DNA from 2 places in the Clostridium sp. JNZ X4-2 genome. Region 1 is predicted to be linked to the other one. Evidence: predicted binding sites of a transcription regulator. Region 1 holds the regulator's gene; the other holds the start of a gene.
The links. Region 1 encodes NrdR, which represses ribonucleotide reductase genes. Its sites were predicted from a motif close to CACNANATNTNGTG; they were not measured.
Positions count from the first base shown of each region.

Region 2: a site for NrdR is predicted at 1,442-1,455, ahead of ACYUJ6_RS03835 (vitamin B12-dependent ribonucleotide reductase). Genes of this name have one in related genera too.

Region 1 covers NZ_CM142685.1:1,386,524-1,393,669, forward strand. The annotation lists gene ftsZ (cell division protein FtsZ) at 1-437, shown strand, start outside; gene spoIIGA (sigma-E processing peptidase SpoIIGA) at 639-1,448, shown strand; gene sigE (RNA polymerase sporulation sigma factor SigE) at 1,499-2,206, shown strand; gene sigG (RNA polymerase sporulation sigma factor SigG) at 2,280-3,053, shown strand; gene ACYUJ6_RS06705 (YlmC/YmxH family sporulation protein) at 3,117-3,386, shown strand; gene nrdR (transcriptional regulator NrdR) at 3,512-3,967, shown strand; gene pgeF (peptidoglycan editing factor PgeF) at 4,310-5,035, shown strand; gene ACYUJ6_RS06720 (response regulator transcription factor) at 5,093-5,791, shown strand; gene pnpS (two-component system histidine kinase PnpS) at 5,809-7,146, shown strand, end outside.
Region 2 covers NZ_CM142685.1:814,827-821,972, forward strand. The annotation lists gene ACYUJ6_RS03835 (vitamin B12-dependent ribonucleotide reductase) at 1-1,338, opposite strand, end outside; gene ACYUJ6_RS03840 (gamma carbonic anhydrase family protein) at 1,661-2,182, shown strand; gene ACYUJ6_RS03845 (YaaR family protein) at 2,343-2,765, opposite strand; gene ACYUJ6_RS03850 (calcium-translocating P-type ATPase, PMCA-type) at 3,140-5,761, shown strand; gene ACYUJ6_RS03855 (sigma-54 interaction domain-containing protein) at 5,766-7,136, opposite strand.

The DNA.
Region 1 (7,146 bases):
TAGGAAAGGGAAATGGTGATAACAGGGCTCAGGATGCGGCAAAACAGGCAATATCAAGTCCTCTGCTGGAAACTTCAATAGTTGGTGCTACCGGGGTGCTTTTAAATATAACCGGCGGGCAGGATCTTGGGCTGCTGGAAATAAATGAAGCAGCTGAAATAGTTCAAGAAGCAGCAGATCCTGATGCAAACATAATCTTTGGAGCCGTTATAGATGAGGATATAAAGGATGAAATAAGGATTACTGTAATAGCAACGGGTTTTGAATCGGATAAAGGAGAAGTTAAAAGAGAGGCATCTTCCAAAACAGACACAGATGTTTCTAACCCTACAGGTATAAGAAATAGTAGAAATGAAGCAGCTGCTTCTGTAGAATACGAAAAATTCAATGAGAATAACCTAGAAATACCTGCTTTTTTAAGAAGGCAGAAAAAGTGAGAAAATCACAGCTGGCAAACTAATGTCAGCTGTGATTTTTTATTTAGCTGAAAATTTCAAGTGGTAAAAATCATATAGGAATAAAAGGAAATTTTGTGACATATTATAGAAGATAAAAATATTAGCAAAAATTAAGAAATGACAAAATTTTGAAATACATAGGTATATAATTAAAAGCAAATACAGGAGATAAGGGTGGAGGTGATTGCATATTTGGTTGTATATATAGACTTGCTAATCTTAATAAATTTAACAGTGGACTTTTTCTTGTTATACATTACTGGCAGAACTCTCAAATTAAAAATGAGATTTGGATTTATGTTTCTAGCAGCAGCCATGGGGAGTATTTATACAATTACGCTGGTTTACCCAAGTTTGAGCTTGTTTTCCGCCTTTTATTTCAAAATCATAGTTTCAATTGTATTGGTTTATGTTTCTTTTGGCAATAGAGGTTTTATGGTTAATCTGAAAATATTATCGGTATTTATTCTCTATTCAATGCTGCTGGCGGGGTTATGTATATTTATTCAATATAGCATATATTCTTATGTGGATGGCCCTATTATAATCAATTTTCCATATCAATGGCTTTTTACTTCACTTATGCTATTGTATATAACTATTGACAGATTAGTGGTTTATGTCAAAGACAGAAACAATCTGTATACACTAGTCTACAATGTGGATATTGTATTCAAAAATAAATGTAAAACAGTTAAGGCTTTCCTGGATACTGGAAATGAACTCAGGGAACCGGTAACTAATTTACCAGTAATAATAGTTGAAAAATCTGTACTTGAAAACATAAATTTAGAAGGGGTATGTGAATTCTATATACCTTATAGGGTTATAAATGGTGCCTGTGGAAAGCTTCAAGGTTTTAAGCCTGATATAATAAAAATAGATTTGGGAGAAGAAGTTAAATACAGGGAAGTTATAATTGCCATTTGCCAGGAAAAATTAAGTAAACTTGGTGATTATCATGCTCTTTTATCCAGAGGAGTAATGTAATGGTCACAATTATATAAATAGTAAAAAACAATTGATAGTGGAGGATAATTATGCTTAAGTTAAAAATGTTATTGAACAGGATACTGGTGAAATTTAAATTTGTAATAAGAGATATATATTATATAGGCGGCAATGATGTACTGCCACCGCCTCTGAGTAAAAAGGAAGAAGAAGAATTGGTTTCAAAATTGGTTTCAGGAGACGAAAAGGTAAGGTCTACGCTTATAGAAAGAAACCTTCGATTAGTAGTTTACATAGCCAGAAAATTTGAAAACACAGGGGTAAATGTGGAAGACTTGGTGTCAGTGGGAGCTATAGGACTTATAAAAGCAGTAAATACCTTTAATCCCGAAAAGAAGATAAAATTAGCTACTTATGCATCCAGGTGCATAGAAAATGAGATACTTATGTATTTGAGGAGAAACAGCAAGGTAAAGGCGGAAATCTCCTTTTATGAACCTCTAAATGTGGACTGGGATGGCAATGAATTACTGCTTTCTGATATTTTAGGCACTGATAATGATGTGGTATATAATTTTATAGAAGATGAGGTAGATAGGCAGCTTTTGGTTATTGCCATGAAAAAATTAAGTGACAGGGAAAAGGAAATAGTAAATTTGAGATTTGGATTGAATGGCAAAAAAGAAAGAACTCAAAGAGAAGTTGCGGATTTGCTGGGTATATCACAGTCCTATATTTCCAGACTTGAAAAGAGAATAATAAAAAGATTAAAAAAGGAAATAAATAAAATGTTGTAAGGTTGTCTTTAGTATAAAATCCGGCCTCTTAGTAAATACTTAAAATGCTATATATTCTAAAGGGGCTGATTACATGATAATTAATAAGGTTGAGATTTGCGGCGTAAATACATCAAAATTGCCAGTTCTAAAAGGAAAGGAAATGAAAGAACTTTTAATAAAAATGCAGCAAGGGGACAATAGTGCCAGAGAAAAATTTATAAAAGGCAATTTAAGATTGGTGTTAAGTGTAATACAGAGGTTTAACAATAGGGGAGAAAACGTAGATGATCTATTTCAAGTAGGATGTATAGGACTTATGAAAGCTATTGACAACTTTGATTTAAGTCAAAATGTTAAATTTTCAACTTATGCAGTTCCTATGATTATAGGTGAGATAAGAAGATACTTGAGGGACAACAACTCAATAAGAGTAAGCAGATCACTGAGAGACATTGCCTATAGAGCACTTCAAGTTAGAGATAGATTAATAAGAGAAAATAACAAGGAGCCAACTATATCTCAAATAGCTAAAGAATTACAAATACCTAGGGAAGAAGTGGTATTTGCATTAGATGCAATTCAAGATCCGGTATCTTTATTTGAACCCATATATCATGATGGAGGAGATGCTATTTATGTAATGGATCAGATAAGTGATACTAAAAATGTAGATGAAAATTGGCTTGAAAATATAGCTATAAAGGAAGCCATGAAAAAATTAAATAACAGAGAAAAATTGATTCTTAATTTGAGATTTTTTGATGGCAGAACTCAAATGGAGGTGGCAGATGAAATAGGAATATCTCAAGCTCAAGTATCTAGACTGGAAAAGACTGCATTAAGGCATATGAGGAATTATATATAAAAGCTAAATATATGGTAAGTTGAATTTTATGTTTTATAAAAAAGGATGGAGGGGTGTACATACATGGATATGGAAGGTGATTTATTTTCCTTGACTAATTTAAAGGATATGGAAATTATAGATGTAAACACCGGTACAAAATTGGGGTTTATAAAGGATTTAAAGATAGACTGTGATGAACACAGGATAATATCTGTTGTTTTGCCTTCTCAGACTTCTAAAATATCCTTGTTTAGCAAAAATGAAGATATAGAAGTACCTTGGGAAAATATAAAAAAGATAGGGGTAGATGTAATTTTAATAGATGGAGAAAAATTGGCAGACAAAGTTTAAAAAGTTCTATATTGTCTAAATAAAGTTATAGCGTAAGCTGTAATAATTAAAATAACCAGTAGAATCTTCAGCAAAAAGGTGTATAATTACTTATATATTATATTATACAAAGGACGTGAATTAAGGTGAAATGCCCTTATTGTGGATATGGAGAAAGTAAGGTAGTGGACTCTAGATCTACAGATGATGATATGGCTATAAGGAGACGAAGAGAGTGTTTGAACTGTAATAAAAGGTATACTACTTATGAAAAAATTGAAAACGTACCATTGTTAGTCATAAAGAAGGATATGAATAGAGAGTATTTTGATAGGAATAAAATATTGAACGGACTTATAAAAGCATGTCAAAAGCGACCTGTTTCAAGAAAACAAATTGAGAGCATAGCAGATGAAGTGGAGAAAAAAGTAAATAATAAAATGCTTACGGAAATAAGCTCTTCTGAAATAGGAGAAATGATTATGGAGAGCTTAAAAAAGGTGGATGAAGTATCTTATGTAAGATTCGCATCTGTTTACAGACAATTCAAGGATATAAATACTTTTATGGAAGAGATAAAAAATCTTATTTCAAATAAATAAAATGGTATGCATATGTATACCATTTTATTTATGTTAAATTTGAGTTAAGAATGTTAAGCTTTTAAATATATTTCCAGTTATCATTAAATGATGTTAAAATATATTTAAAGTATTTTATATAAAGTGATTTATAGGTTCAGGCGGAGCTTGTTCATAAGGGATGCTTTTTGTACCTGAACCTTATTAACAGTATTCTTAGTGCTTTTAGCGCTTAGAATACGTTATTCTTTAGGGGAAGAACTTATCCAGCGGGGGCAGCAGCAGTGCTTATCCTCCACATTATCAAGTGGGGGTGTTTAGCAATGGAAGCAGCCTTCGAATAAAATTAATTTGGAGGGTAATATGAAAAAAATTTCGATTGGACCATATGAATTTATAAGTGTAGATCTTAAAGGAGCAAAAGCAGTATTTTCCACATCTAAGGGCGACTTGAATTTTAATAAGGCAGAGGATGAAGGAAGAAAAAATATTGAAAACCTAAAAAACTGGTTTAAATTAAAGAATGTAGGGTATTTGAATCAGGTACATGGATGTAAAGTTATTGATTATAATAATAATATGGAGGATGGAGATGGCATAATTACAAATAAGCCCTATACGGCTGTAGGAGTTTTTAATGCGGATTGTGTTCCGGTACTTATATATGATGAAAAAGAAAAAGTAATAGCTGCAGTTCACAGTGGATGGAAGGGAACACTAGCGTGCATTGTTTCTAAATCAATTGAAAAACTTAAAAGAGATTTTAAAAGTAAACCGGAGAATTTGCAGGTATGTGTAGGACCTCATATTCACAGTTGCTGTTATGAGGTGGGAGAAGAATTGATAGATAAATTTAAAAATTCATCTTTTTACAGAGGTAAAGATATATCTGAGGGTATAAATTTGGATTTAAAAAAGTGCATATTGTATCAACTACAGGAAAAAGGAGTTAAAGAAAAAAATATAAATTATCTGGATATCTGTACGGCATGTAATGATGAATTCCAATTATATTCCTACAGAAGAGATAAAAATACGGGAAGAATGTTTTCATTTATTTATTTGAATCCACTTGCTGAAGAGGACTAACAGTTGTATAATGCAGCTTGTTAATAATCATTAACTGTATCACGGAGGTGCAATATTATGTCACAGAAAAAAATATTGATAGTAGATGATGAAGAACATATTTGTGAACTTATTGGATTTAATCTTAAGAAGAATGGATATAAGGTTGTTGTGGCAGGTGATGGATTAAATGGATTAAAGATTGCAAAAAAAGAAAAACCTGATCTTATTTTGCTGGATGTTATGCTCCCAGAGTTAGATGGTTATGAGGTTTGTAAAGAAATAAGAAAGGACAGTGCTGTCATATCTTCCACACCTATAATAATGATAACTGCCAGGGGAGAGGAGTTTGACAGAGTATTGGGTCTTGAACTTGGAGCAGATGATTATATAACAAAACCTTTTTCTATAAGAGAGCTTATAGCCAGGGTTAAAGCCGTTCTCAGGCGGACTGACATAAAGGTTGTAGATAAAAATTATAAATTTGGGGATATAAGTGTAGATTTTGAAAAGCATGAAGTCATCAAGAATGGGAACAAGGTGGAGTTGACACTGAAGGAATTTGAACTTTTAAAAATACTTGTAGAAAACAAGGGAAGGGTTATGACCAGGGATTTTTTGCTGGATAAGGTATGGGGATATGAATATGTTGGAGAAACTAGAACCATAGATGTACATATAAGGCATTTGAGACAAAAAATAGAGGCTCAGGATAGTAAGCCCAAATACATAGAAACCATTCGCGGCATTGGTTACAGATTCAATCCGGAGGAATAAGCGGTGATGGTGATAAGATGAAAAAAAAATTGATGATCTCCATGTTGTGTACCCTTATATTCAGTATGTTTATAACCACCTTATTGTTTGTAGTTATTGAAAATCGTGAGTATATTGAAAATATGGAACAGACTTTGAAATTAAATAATCAAATTATAATAGACGTAATAAAATATCAGATATCAGAGAATAAAAGCAGTTTTTCTGTAAAAAAGTTTAAAAATACAATTATAAGAGAGACTCTTATAGATAAAAGTGGGAAGGTGATCAGCGATTCAGTAGCTTCAGAGGGAAGTATGGGCAATCACAATTCAAGAAAAGAAATACAGGAAGCCAGAAGAAATGGAACGGGTTATGATATTAGGCTCAGTGATACTACAAATAAGAAAACATTGTATTTTGCCACTGTATTTGGAGATGGCTACATAATACGAAGTGCACTTACCATGAAGGCAATTAAAGGGTTTGAAAGCAATTACCTTAAATATTATATAATTATAATGATTTTTTCCATATTGCTTTCGGTGTTGTTTGCGGAAAAACTTTCAAAATCAATAGTCAGACCTATTGAAAAGCTCCAGCACGCTACTTCCAGTATAGCTAGTGGAAATTTTGGCAACAGGGTGAGAATTAAATCCAGTGACGAGATAGGGCAGCTTGCTAAAACTTTCAATAATATGGCTGATAAACTTCAGATTACACTGGAGGATTCAGTGGATAAGCACAATAAGCTGGAGGCCATACTTAAAAGTATGGACAGCGGTGTAATAGCTGTGGATATGGATTACAGGATAATAATGATAAATCCCTATGCAAAGAGGATATTTGGAATCCATAAAGATATAATAGGAAAAGACCTGATGGATGAAATAAGGGATTTTGAATTGGAGGATGTATTTAAAAGTGAAGAGGACAATTACAGGGAGATTAAAATACTCTGGCCCAGAGAAAAAATTTTAAGGATAAAGAGAGCCTACATTATTAATGGAAGTAAAAGAATAGGAAAGGTGGCCGTAGTGCAGGATATAACTGATATGAAAAAATTAGAAAATATGAGATCCCAATTTGTAGCCAATGTTTCTCATGAGCTGAAAACACCTCTTACTTCCATAAAGGGATTTGCGGAAACGTTAAAATATGTGGAAGATGAAGAGGATAAGAATAGGTTTTTAAATATAATAGACGATGAGGCGGACAGACTTACCAGATTGATAAATGATATTTTGACACTGTCACATATAGAAAACAATGAAATGGATGAATCTGTAATAATAGAAGCAAATCACATAATAGAGGATATATGCTGTATGATGAAAGCTTCCGCAGAAAAAAAACATATAGAAATCCAAAAAACA
Region 2 (7,146 bases), 570 kb from region 1:
AATTAGCTGAACCAGGCTGATTATATGCAAATATCCTTTTATATCAAAAATATCTTTATCTGTATCATAAAATTTATATATATTTATAGAAGCAAGATTACAGGAAGTATTATCTAAAAAAGCGTACTCACCGCAGGGGTTTGTGGAGTTAATACTGTTATAAGAAGCATTTACTTTTCCATCTTCTCCAGCAGGGCATGTGTGCCAGGCATTAAAAGTATCACTGAATTGGGGAGCAGGATCTGCACATTTCCAGGCAGATGTATTAAACATATCCCAAATTTTTTTTACTTTTTCTGTTTTTGTCACTTTGGAATCAACTCTGCCTGTAAGATTGATGGTTTCATCGGGATTTGCCTTTAACCTGTCTACTTTACCCATAAAGCTGTTGGAAAATCTTACTGAATTATTGCTGTTTTGACCCGAAACAGTTTCGTAAGCCTCACCATCAATATCCATATCGTATCCCATTTTGCCAAGAGCCCTTACCTTATCCTCTTCTTTTGATTTCCAGGTTATGAAATCCATGATTTCAGGATGATTTACATCCAGACACACCATTTTTGCAGCTCTTCTTGTAGTGCCTCCGGATTTAATGGCACCTGCATTTCTGTCCAATGCTTTTAAAAAACTCATAAGTCCTGAGGATGAGCCGCCTCCAGATAATTTTTCACCTTTTGCTCTTATGGTGGAAAAATTGGTACCGGTTCCTGATCCGCCTTTGAATAACTTTGTTTCTGTTACAAATTGCTGGGATATGGAATGGGGGCCTAAAAGTTTATCTTCAATAGATAATATAAAACAGGCGGAGGCCTGAGTTCTGGTATAACTGTCTTCACATTCCATTACTTTATTAAGGGTATCATCAAAATAGTAGTTTCCCTGTTTTATACCTTTTATGCCATAGGATAATTTAAGACCTGTATTGAACCATTGGGGAGAATTAGGAGCATACATTTGATTTAAAAGCCCATATACACATTCATCATAAAAAATAGAACTTTCCTCTTCTGTTTTTATAAGTCCTTCATCTTTTAAAGATTCACACCAAAAATTTACCATCCTGTGGGCTACTGATTTCATACTGTTTTCATAGCCTAGCTTTCCTGGAACGCCAGCTTTCCTAAAGTATTTAGAGGCTATTATGTCACAGGAATTTTGGGAATACTGCTCCGGGAATTCCAGATCCTTCATATCTACCAGGACTTTATGGGTTTTATGATCTTTTAAAAATACATCTGTTTTTTTCCATTTAAATAAATCATATACTGTTTTATTCTTGTCTTTTTCAAGGGATTTTGTATAATATCTTTTAAACAAGTCTTTTATACTATCCAATTACAATTTACCTCCTTATGTAAGCTATTGTATCAAAACTATGTATTTTGTATTTATATTTAAATAGCTGCTACTATATATAGTATTCATTTGAATGTATAAATACTACATATAGTGCTTATATATTATATTATATATTTTATAAAAGTTCAATTTATATATATGGCGTATTTCACCCTGGTTTTTAAATAGGCTGCTTTTTACAAGTTTATTTACACTTTATGATATATAAACTTATAAAATACTTTCTAATTCAGCTCCAAGTAGTTTATAATTAGTGTTAAAATGTAAATAAATATAAATACGAAGGAGATTAAGTCATATGATAAGAAAATTTCAAAATTACATGCCGGAAGTGGATAAGGATTGTTTTATAGCAGATAATGCAGAAATTATAGGAAAAGTCAAAATTCATGAGAAAGCCAGTATATGGTTTGGGGCTGTACTCAGGGGTGATGTGAATTATATATATGTGGGAAAAGGAAGTAATGTACAGGATAATTGTACCCTGCATACCAGTGGAGGAATGAATCCTGTGGAAATAGGGGAATATGTTACCGTGGGACATAATGCAATAATACATGGAGGTAAAGTTGGAAAGTATTCCTTAATTGGCATGGGATCCATAATTTTAGATAATGCGGAAATTGGGGAACTGACCATTATAGGAGCTGGAAGCCTTGTAACCAAGAATAAAAAGATACCATCTGGAGTGATGTGTATGGGATCACCGGCAAAAGTCGTGAGACAGCTTACGGAAGAGGAAAAAAATTTTCTGAGGAATTCAGCCCAGGGATATATTAAAAAAGCTGAAAATTACAAGCAGTGTGCTGTTAAAAGATAGAATTCACATATTATATAGGGATTGGCTTATGGAATACCTTAGTAAACCTGGATTTGCCATGGAAGTAGGCAGGGGACTAATCCTGTTCCTATAAGTCAATTTGATGAAAAATATGATGAAAATGAAGAAATCTTTCCGCTGGCCTCAGTCATATAATAATTTATTTATATATATCCACTAGAAGACCACTTATATCATCTATGGTAGCGGCCACATCCAAGTTCTTCTTCTGATCATTCATAAGCATTTCAGTAAGATCCTCCAGTCTTTTATCTATGGTGTCCACTGTTATAAAATATTGTGTCTGCCAGAAACTTATATCTTTTTTCACATTGTACATGTATTTTAAAACCGATTCCAGATATTCTTTTATCATCTTTTTATAAAGTTTAACATCTGTGTAACATTTGGTTATAGATAATCTATTTCCTCTCTTTTTAATATTATCAAACATGTTTTTAAGCTGCTCTTCTGATTTTTTTTCCATTTGGGAGTTAAAACTCTGGGAAAAATCTTTTTTTATTTTTATATTTTTATTACTTGAAGAATGAGGAGAGGTTCCACCAATTCTAGAAATTTCCATAATATACCTCCTGGCTTTTTATTAAAATATTGACAAATATATATTATATTCATTATATATAATATTTTAATAAAAACATAGTGAATTGTATTAAAAATATGTATTAAATATTGAACTCAATGACATGGTTAACGATACTATGTTATATAAAATAAATAATTATATGTTGAGTTTTCCTATTCCATATAGTATAATTCTATCATAAGTAATAACCATATATGTAATATATATCTAATAAAGTGATTTTTATCAATGGCGTTTGTAGGATAAACTATAAAATATCTTGAAGATTATTATGTAAAAGTCATAATAAATTATTTAATATGCATAAGATTATAGTATTTTCAAAAAATAAAACATAGGTAGGTGATTTTATGTGGTTTGAAAAAAGCAGCCAGGAGATAATAAAAGAATTTAATACAGATGCTGTAAATGGGTTAAGTTCTGAAGAAGCATTAATCAGAAGGGAGAAATATGGATTAAATAAATTATCTGAAAAAAAGAAGCAGTCAATTTTAAAACTCCTGTTTGAACAGATAAATGATGTATTGATATATATATTATTGGCAGCAGCTGTAATTTCCGCTGCACTTAAGGAAATAAGTGATGCGGTTATTATAGTAATTATAGTTGTATTAAATGCAGTAATAGGGCTAATTCAGGAATCAAGGGCCGAAAAGGCACTGGAAGCTTTAAAAAAGCTTTCTTACCCGAAAGCACTGGTTAAAAGGAATGGACAGATTATGGAAATATCTTCTGAGGATGTAGTGGTAGGAGATATAGTAGTTTTGGAAGCAGGTAAATATATACCCTGTGATTTAAGATTAATTGAGACTGCAAATTTAAAAATAGACGAATCAGCTCTCACTGGGGAGTCCGTACCGTCACAAAAATGTGCGGAGAACATACTGAAAGGTGAAAACATAGCTCTTGGAGATCAACAAAACATGGCATTTATGTCTACCATGGTTACCTATGGAAGGGGTGTAGGTGTTGCCGTGGCTGTGGGCATGGATACTGAAATAGGGAAAATAGCAAGAATGCTTGAGGAAAATGAAAAAAATTTAACGCCTCTTCAGATTAAGCTGGCACAGCTTGGCAAGATGCTGGGGTTTGTAGTTCTTATAATATGTCTCCTTATGTTTGTGGTTGCAGTAATTCAAAAAAGAGATCTGTTTGAAATGTTTTTAACAGCTATAAGTTTAGCTGTGGCGGCCATTCCGGAAGGTCTGCCGGCCATGGTCACTATAGTGCTTGCAGTGGGAGTCCAGAGAATGATAAAAAAGAATGCTATAATAAGGAAACTTCCTGCCATAGAGACACTGGGTTCCGTGAATATAATATGTTCTGACAAGACAGGAACTTTGACTCAAAATAAGATGACAGTCACAAGGTTCTATGCGGATGGTGTTTTAAACCACATTTCATATCTGGATATGAATAACAGGGTACATTCTGCCCTTGTAAAGAATATGGTGCTCTGCAGTGATGCAACTTATTCTGAAGATTCCCAAACCGGAGATCCAACGGAAATTGCACTGCTGGAGTTAGGAGTTAAATTTAATATATATAAAGATAATGAAAATGAATTACATTCCAGAGTTGATGAAATACCTTTTGATTCAGATAGAAAACTTATGACCACTTTAAATAAATTTGGAGATAAATATAATATAATTACAAAAGGTGCCGTGGATAATTTAATTAAAATTTGTAAGTCCATATATGCAAATGGCAGTATGATTCCTTTTACGGAGGAATTAAAGTCAGAAGTTACTGCTGCAGCTGATTCAATGTCAAATGATGCTCTTAGGGTACTGGGTACAGCTCTTAAAGTGGTGGATTCAACTGAAATCCAAATTGATTCCATGGAAAGTGATTTGACGTTTGTGGGTTTGGTGGGGATGATAGATCCTCCCAGGGAGAATGTGGAAAAGTCCATAGAAGAATGCAGAAAATCCGGTATAAGAACAGTTATGATTACGGGAGATCATAAAAATACAGCTTTTGCCATAGCAAAAGAACTTGGTATAGCAGAGGATTCATCTCAAGTTATGCTGGGATATGAATTCAATAAATTATCTGAAGGTGAAATAGAAGATAAAATTGATAATTTAAGGGTTTTTGCCAGAGTATCTCCTGAGCACAAGGTAAATATAGTAAGGGCATTGAAAAAGAAGGGGAATATAGTTTCTATGACTGGAGACGGCGTAAATGATGCACCTTCCCTGAAGGCTGCAGACATAGGTGTGGCTATGGGAATTACAGGAACTGATGTGGCTAAAGGCGCTTCAGATATGATATTGACTGATGACAATTTTTCAACCATTGTGGAAGCAGTAAAAGAGGGAAGAAATATATATAATAATATAAAAAAGTCCATATTATTTCTCCTTTCCTGTAATATAGGAGAAATAATAGCACTATTTATTGGCATAGTGCTTGGCTGGCCGGCAGTATTGAGACCAATTCATCTTTTGTGGGTAAATTTAATAACAGACAGTCTTCCAGCGCTGGCACTTGGAGTGGAACCTGATGATCCGGATATAATGAAAGAAAAACCTCGTGATGCAAAAAAAGGATTGTTTTCAGGAAAAAGTGGGGTATTCTTAATAGGCAACGGTATTTTGATAGGAGCAATTACTCTAACTGCTTTTTATATAGGTACCAGAATATATCCAAATTCACTGATGCATGCACAGACTATGGCATTTGTGGTGCTCAGCGTATCTCAATTGTTTTATACTTTAAGTATCAGGCACAGTGAAAAATCCATATTTGAAATCGGGGTATTTACTAATAAATATTTAATCGGAGCAATAGTTCTTGGAATAGTGCTGGTAAATGTGGTAATTATGATACCATTTCTGGCATCCGTATTTAAAGCATTTAGACTTACGCTAAATGACTGGTTATTTGTATTTTTATTATCTATAATACCTTTTATTTTAAATGAACTTGGGAAACTCATTTATAGAAAGCTGGAGAAAAAATAAAATATCAGTTGTTTTCACCGGGAAATAATTTTTTTAGTTTTCTATACAGGGTCATTCTTGGAATTCCTAAAGTCTTTGCTGTCTTTGATTTGTTAAAATTATTTTTTATCAATGTATCCATTATTAATTTATTTTCAGTTTTATGGATGGAATCTTTTAAAAGTTTATCATTGACATTTTTATTGGGATCCTTTGGATGACAGCTTTTCAATATAAAATCAGGTAAATCATCCATAGTTATAATTTCGTTTTTAGAAGTTACCATTATTCTCCCCAATATATTTGTCAATTCTCTTATGTTTCCAGGCCAATCATAGGAGTATAAGGCCTTTAGTATATCATCGGAAAAAAATCTCTTTATATTATATTTTTTATAGAAGTTATTTTGTATGGATTTTACTAAAACAGCTATATCTCCTTTTCTGTTTCTAAGAGGAGGAATTTCAAGATTTAAAAAATTCAGCCTGTAAAACAGATCTTCCCTAAAAGTGCCCTGGAGCACTTTTTCTTTTAGATTACAGTTGGTTGCAGCTATCACCCTTACATCTATGGTTAATACTTTATTGCTGCCTATACGTTCTATCTCATTTTCCTGCAAGACTCTAAGCAATTTTGCCTGGAGGCACAGTGGAATATCTCCTATTTCATCCAAAAATATGGTTCCGCCATTTGCCAGTTCAAATTTTCCGCATCTGCCTTCTTTAGAAGCTCCAGTAAAAGAGCCGCCATTATATCCAAATAATTCAGATTCTGCAAGATTTTCTGGTATTGCGGCACAATTTACTTTTACGAATGGTTTAAGTCGTCTTTTGCTTTTGTTATGAATGGCATGGGCGAACATTTCCTTCCCAACGCCGCTTTCCCCGGTAATAAGTACGGTGAAATTTGTATCTGCAAATTTTTCTGCTCTTTTTTTACATAATTTTCCTGCATTAGAATTTACTAATATGTGGTTAAAAGTATATTTTGAACGAAATGCTGTATTTGAATTGGCAAATTTATTGAATATATTTGGATTTTCAGGTGACTCAGATGTCAATAAACTCATACCGCCTATTAATTCATCTCTGTAAAAAAGAGGTATGCTGTGAATAATAATCTTTTCTTTATCCTCGGATTTATATATCTTTTCTATTTCAGGGGTTCTTGTTTTAATTACCTCTGGAAGTTTGGAATTGGGAATAACGTCTTCCAGACAACAGCCTTCCAAATCTTTAAATACAACTTGAAAATATTTTGCAAAGGCAGGATTTATGTTTAAAATATTGCACTTAACATCTACAAATACAGTGGGAAGTGAAATATTATGAAATATCATGTTATTTATACTGCATATATAATGTTTTAATTCTGATTTTGAAATTTTATTATCCATGTTTTAATAT